Regions from separate parts of the Lysinibacillus sp. PWR01 genome, predicted to be linked through region 2. Evidence: predicted binding sites of a transcription regulator. Region 2 holds the regulator's gene; the other holds the start of a gene.
What was found. Region 2 encodes CtsR, which represses protease genes until heat stress. Its sites were predicted from a motif close to ATGGTCAATAAAGGTCAAACA; they were not measured.

Region 1: a site for CtsR is predicted at 1,332-1,352, ahead of clpP (ATP-dependent Clp endopeptidase proteolytic subunit ClpP). Genes of this name have one in related genera too.

Annotation. Positions count from the first base shown of each region.
Region 1 covers NZ_JBHERJ010000075.1:18,159-21,581, forward strand. Annotated here, with positions in the region: gene ACEVFT_RS16705 (basic amino acid ABC transporter substrate-binding protein) at 1-558, opposite strand, end outside; tRNA gene ACEVFT_RS16710 (tRNA-Arg) at 1,058-1,132, opposite strand; gene clpP (ATP-dependent Clp endopeptidase proteolytic subunit ClpP) at 1,438-2,028, shown strand; gene ACEVFT_RS16720 (HPr family phosphocarrier protein) at 2,083-2,340, opposite strand; gene whiA (DNA-binding protein WhiA) at 2,453-3,400, opposite strand.
Region 2 covers NZ_JBHERJ010000100.1:20,438-23,860, forward strand. Annotated here, with positions in the region: gene ACEVFT_RS23820 (class I SAM-dependent methyltransferase) at 1-557, opposite strand, end outside; gene ACEVFT_RS23825 (DUF4870 domain-containing protein) at 682-987, shown strand; gene ACEVFT_RS23830 (CtsR family transcriptional regulator) at 1,255-1,725, shown strand; gene ACEVFT_RS23835 (UvrB/UvrC motif-containing protein) at 1,739-2,281, shown strand; gene mcsB (protein-arginine kinase McsB) at 2,278-3,387, shown strand; gene ACEVFT_RS23845 (ATP-dependent Clp protease ATP-binding subunit) at 3,377-3,423, shown strand, end outside.

The sequences.
Region 1 (3,423 bases), on a different contig from region 2:
TTGAATCGCAATTGGCTGACTTTCAAATGCCATAATATTTGTACTTGCTTCCCCTTGTAGCTTTTTCGCCGCCATATGACCAGTAGCATTAATTTGTACTGATACTTTTTTATCTTTTAATTCATCAAGAGATTTGATTTTTGAATCTTCTTTCACAACAATTAATAATTGAGACTCATAGTATGGTTCTGTGAAATCAAATGATTCTTTACGCTCTTCAGTAATTGTGATTCCTGAAGCTCCGATATTTGTTTCACCATTTTTAATTGTTTGGAAAACTGGTTCCCACCCGATATTATTCCACTCAACTTCAAAGTCCATTTCATCTGCAATAGCTTGTAAAATATCGACATCAATCCCTACAATTTTCCCTGAATCGTCAACAGATTCAAATGGTGCAAAAGTGGCCTCAGTACCAACTTTGTATACTTTCTTGCCATCTCCGCCGTCTTCTGAAGGTGTACTACCAGAAGAAGCATCATCTTTTGTACCACATCCTGCAAGTGCTAATGTTAATGCTGCGATAATCATCAGTAACATCCAACCTGTTTTTTTCATTGTATTTCCCCCTAGTTCGATAATTTTCCAAAATACGTATTATTTTTCGCAATTCGGAAATGTTAGACTATTAGGTCAATTATATTAACAATATAGTATTTAGACAACAACTTTTCGCATAAAACTAAATATTTTTTCATATAAATTTATAATTAATTCATATAATTTGAAAAAACATGTATAAATCACAAGAAATTAAACCTAAAACTAATATATATACAATGAGAACCATGCCAAATTTCGATAAATTTAGGCAAAAAAAAAGAATCCCCTCAGATAGGATTCTTTTTTTTCGACTATTGCTAGTCTCACGTACAGTATGTTCACTAAAAAATAATTTGGAGTTATTGCTTTTTTGAAGGTTTGAAAGGAATAAATAGGGGAATAATGCCAACTAGGACAGTATTCACGTTATTCTTCCTCTCGATCTCCAGTAAGCAGGCTGCTAAACTACTTATTAGGAGATGAGCTATTACAGTATATCAATTCATCAGTAAAATGGCGCCCTCGGAGGGAATCGAACCCCCAGTGCAAGAACCGGAATCTTACGTGTTATCCATTACACCACGAGGGCAAAAGACACAAAAAAAAAGTACTCACTCTAGGCTTACGAAAAGCATGATGTAGATAACCCTCATTTGAAGCATACCTGCAAAATAGTGTCCTGTACTTTAAACTTATAACCTTAATTATTATACAAGCCCATCCTATATAATTCAACCATAGAATGCAAAAACAATTTATTTTTTTTAATTTCACTTTAGCAGGGTTAATATTTGACCTTCCCTGACTATAATGTGTATGATAAGGATACAGCTGAAATACAAAGGAAATTTTCAGTAAAGGTATTCGAATTTAGCTTTTTAAGGAGGATTTAACATGAATTTAATTCCTACAGTTATTGAACAAACAAGTCGTGGTGAGCGTGCATATGACATTTATTCACGTCTACTTAAAGACCGTATTATCCTTTTAGGAAGTGCCATTGATGACAATGTTGCTAACTCCATTGTCGCTCAGCTTCTTTTCCTACAAGCAGAAGATCCAGATAAAGATATCTCACTTTACATTAACTCACCTGGCGGATCCATTACGGCTGGTATGGCTATTTATGACACAATGCAAATTATTAAACCACAGGTACAAACAATTTGTATTGGGATGGCTGCATCAATGGGTGCTTTCCTACTTGCAGCTGGTGAACCTGGTAAACGTTTTGCTCTACCAAATGCTGAAGTAATGATTCACCAACCACTAGGTGGTGCACAAGGTCAAGCGACAGAAATTGAAATTGCTGCTAAACGTATTTTATTCTTACGTGAAAAACTAAATGGCATTTTATCTGAACGCACAGGTCAACCACTTGAAGTCATTGCAAGAGACACAGATCGTGATAACTTCATGACTGCTGAACGTGCAAAAGAATATGGCTTAATTGACCACATTATGCATCGTAGCGATAATAAATAAAAAATAAAAGGCATCACAGATTTGCTCTGTGATGCCTTTTGTGTTCAATGAATGTTAATCTTCATTTTCAATAATTGTTGCCAATGCTGTAACCGCTTGCTCAGCATCGTTACCTTCACTACTTAAAGTAACTTCCGTACCTTTAGCAACAGCTAAGCTCATGACACCCATAATGGATTTGGCATTTACTTTTTTCTCATCTTTTTCTAGAAAGATATCAGCACTAAAACGATTTGCTTCCTGCACAAATAGTGCTGCTTGTCTAGCTTGTAGTCCTAATTTTAATTTAACCTGGACTCTTCTCTCAATCATTCTCAAAACTCCCCTTCACTACCGTTCATCTATTAGTTTTATCTTACCTCACTTACTAGCAAAAGAACAATAAGCGATTAGCATGACATTCATACCTGAAAAGTATGATAACTTAACCACCTATTTTTTCACCGCGCCTTAATGCATCAGCAATCTCATCAATTTTTCTCAATCGATGGTTGACACCTGATTTACTAACCGTTCCACTAGATACCATTTCACCAAGCTCTTTTAATGTCACATCTTGGTATTCTACACGGAGACGTGCTATTTCACGAAGCTTCTCTGGTAGTTGATCAAGACCAATTGAATTTTCAATAAATCGAATATTCTCTACCTGCCGTAATGCTGCACCAATGGTTTTATTTAGGTTGGCTGTTTCACAGTTTACAATACGGTTGACACTATTGCGCATGTCTCGCAATATGCGAACATCTTCAAATTTCATCATAGCCTGATGTGCACCAACAATATTAAGGAAATCCGAAATTTTTTCTGCTTCCTTTAAGTAAGTCACAAAACCTTTTTTACGTTCGATTGTTTTGGCATTGAGTTCAAATTCATTCATCAAATCCATTAATGCTTCACCATGCTCTTTATATAAAGAATACACCTCTAAATGATAAGCTGATGTTTCTGGATTATTGACAGAACCTCCTGCTAAAAATGCACCTCTTAAATAAGCTCTTTTTTGGCCACTCTTTTGAATGAGCTTTCTTGAGATCGTATGGTTAAATTGAAAGTCGTCTGAGATGATTTCTAAATCAATTAACAGCTCACGCGCACCTTCTCTTACACGGCATATATACACATTATTTTTTTTCAGTCGCATTTTCTTACGAACCAGTAATTCCACATTGTACGGATACAATTTTTTCATAATCGTATATAGTCTTCTGGCAATTGCAGCGTTTTCGGTTTGCACGTCTAAGCTTAGTTGTTTATTTGCAAAGGATAATGAACCATTCATACGAATTAGGGCAGAAACTTCTGCTTTCATACAATGATTGTCCGCTTCTATTTGTGTTAACTCTTTTTTTGTTTCAGAAGCAAAAGACATATCACGCCCCCCTTTCAATCCTG
Region 2 (3,423 bases):
CGAATGGATTTCTCCATCTCTGCTACATCAGACACAGAAAGTCTAGTATGTTGTAGCCAATAGGAACGCCATAAATCAAATTGTAGCTCTGTTTCTAAAGAGCCTTGCTGACCATACTTTGCAACAAGGACAAATGGTGCTCCAGGTTTTAAATATTTTGCTATTTCTTTTAATGTCACCAGCTTTTCTTCATCATCCCGAATAAAATGCAAGACGAGAATACAGCTTGCTGCATCATACTGTGTGGAGGGCAGCGGAGCATCGAGTATTGTAGCCTGATGGAATGACATATTATTAGGTAGAGCGAGCAAACGCTCTTTAGCTATGTTAAGCATGGATTCTGATGGATCAATGCCCGTGAATGACCAGTGTGGTCTTCCTTCTGCAAGCTGTAAAATTTCATTGCCACTCCCTGCACCCACAACTAACATGTTAGCATTTTCTGGAAGTTTTGAATGATAAAAGGTTTGTATTAAACGCAGCATGGCATCATAACTGGGCAACGTACGGCGAATTCCCTTTTCATATTCATTTGCTAATGTGTTGTTAAATTCCATCTCTCATCACAGCCTCTCAAAAAATTTTTAAAAAATCCTTTTTAATGTGAAACTATTGCGGGTATAGTTCCGTAAATAGTAGTACATAAAACATAGATAATGTTCAAAGAAAGGGTTGATATATATGGAGACTAAATGGTCTAAAGTAATCATACACGCAAGTGCATTTTTTGCGCCATGGTTAGTGCCCATTATTTTCTTTTTAATTAGTTCGGATGAGGAAGTTAAGGCAATTTCTATTCAAGCATTGCTATTCCAAATTGTCATGGGCGTTTTAATTGCTATCTCTGTTGTTTTAAGCTTCGTCCTTATTGGCTTACCATTTTTAATCATTTTCGGCATTATGCTATTTGTTGTACCGATTATCGGTATCGTAAAAGCATTGTCTGATGAGCCTTGGCGTTATCCAATTGTTGGTCGTTGGGTATAATTTTCATAGACGCAAGTATATGCTAGTTGCATATGCTTGCGTTTTTTCTATGACTAATAAGGGTACATTAGGTATATGAGGAAATTATAAAACCGTACACAAATGATCGAAAAGGTGTTATTTTCGGCGCTTAAAAAGGTATTTTCAAGACTTTCCACTTTTCTATGGGCGAAATCATTGCAATTTTTTTCAAGCGTTTTGTATAATATACTCAAAGAAAGTCAAAGATAGTCAAAGTCAGTGAAGCAAGCGAGGTGTATTCCTAAAATGCGTAATATATCAGACATCATAGAAGGTTACTTAAAGCAAGTACTTGAATTAGGTGGAGAAGGGCATATTGAAATTAAACGTAGTGAAATCGCTGATAAATTTCAATGTGTACCATCACAAATAAATTATGTCATTAATACAAGATTTACTGCCGAGCGGGGTTACCTTGTTGAGAGCAAACGTGGTGGTGGTGGATACATTCGAATTTTACGTGTCCGCGCGAATTCACAGATTGATTTAATCGACGATGTTCTCAGGCAAATTGAAGGTGGGGCATCACAAACGATGGCAGAAGATTTGGTTTATCGACTGATTGATGAGCAGGTAATTTCAAAGCGAGAAGCGAAATTAATGTTAGCAGCAATTGATCGCTCCACGATCGACTTGCATCTCCCATTAAGAGATGTCATTCGATCAAAAATATTGCGAGCAATGCTGACAACAATTAAATATGAACAGCAAAAATAGTGAGGTGATGGAAATGATATGCGAACATTGTAAACAACGTAATGCAACAGTTACAGTAACACAAGTTCAAAGTGGGCAAAAGGTGGAGCACCATTATTGTGACGTCTGCGCCTCACAATTCCATCCATTTCATGCAGAGTTTAAACAAGAGCCAGTATCTATTCAACAGTTATTGTCTAACTGGTTTGGCTCTCCTACATGGCAAAAGGTGGGGGAAAAACAACAGGTACAACCACAACAGCAAACATGCCCACAATGTGGATTTTCGTATAAGCAATTTTTAAAAGAGGGAAAATTCGGGTGCCCAAGCTGTTATGACACATTTAGTGAACATTTGCCGAAGCTTTTTAATCGCATTCAGGCAGGTCCACAACACATTGGTAAAATGCCTGGTGCTCGCAGCAATGTGTATGTTATTAAAAAGCAAATAGAGGATATCCGCAAGCGTATGAAGTCCGCCGTAGAGGAAGAACAATTTGAAGAAGCGGCGAAGCTACGTGATGAAGTTAAAGAGCTAGAAAAACATCTACAATTTGAAGGTGGTGATGTGTCATGATGATTGAATCATTTTTAGAGCGTGCGACGCCAACCTGGATGCATATCAAAGATGATTACTCAGATATTGTCATTAGCACACGGATACGCCTTGCTCGAAATTTAGATGGGTATCGTTTTCCATTAGCCTTTTCAGAGAATGAGGCATTGCAGGTGGAACAGGCCGTTACACATGCTGTAAGCGATAGCCCAACGCTTCAAAATGATTATGCTTATTTTGCTATAAAGGATTTAACGCCTTTACAGCGTCAAATTCTTGTAGAAAAGCATTTGATTAGTCCGCAGCTGGCTAAAAAAGAGCAAGTGGGCTCTATACTACTTTCTGAAGATGAATCCGTTAGCATTATGGTGAATGAAGAGGATCATTTACGCATTCAATGTATGACAGCAAGTTTTCAACTTCAAAGTGCCTATGAACAAGCAAATAAGATTGATCGTATCCTAGAGAAAGTATTACCGTATGCTTTTCGAGATACTTTTGGTTATTTAACAAGTTGTCCAACGAATATTGGTACGGGTCTACGAGCGTCCGTCATGATGCATTTACCCGCTCTAACACTAACGGGGCAAATGAATCAAATTATAAATGCCATGACACGCTTAGGAATGACTGTAAGAGGTATATATGGTGAAGGAAGCGAAAATTTAGGGAATGTTTATCAAGTGTCTAACCAAATTACACTTGGAAAGACAGAGGAAGATATTTTAGCAGACATACAAAGTGTCGCTGAAAAGATTATTCAAAAAGAACGACATGCAAGAGGTAAATTAATGGAAAAGGCGGAGCTTGCTCTAGAAGATAGAGTATATCGAGCTTTAGGCACCCTTACACATGCGAGAATTTTGACAAGTGAGGAAGCCGCGACTTGCCTATCTAATGTTCGTCTAGGAGTAGATTTACAGATGATTGATGGTATACAAGAAACAACCTTAAATGAATGTGTTGTTTGTATGCAACCAGGTTTTTTACAGCACTATGCAGGTGAGGTACTGCCACCTGCTGAACGAGATCGTGTACGAGCGGAAATGCTTCGCGAGACATTATCTCAAGAATATGCGAATAAGCCTATAAATGGGGAAAAAGGAGAGGATTTATATGATGTTTAATCGTTTTACACAACGCGCGCAAAAAGTATTACAGCT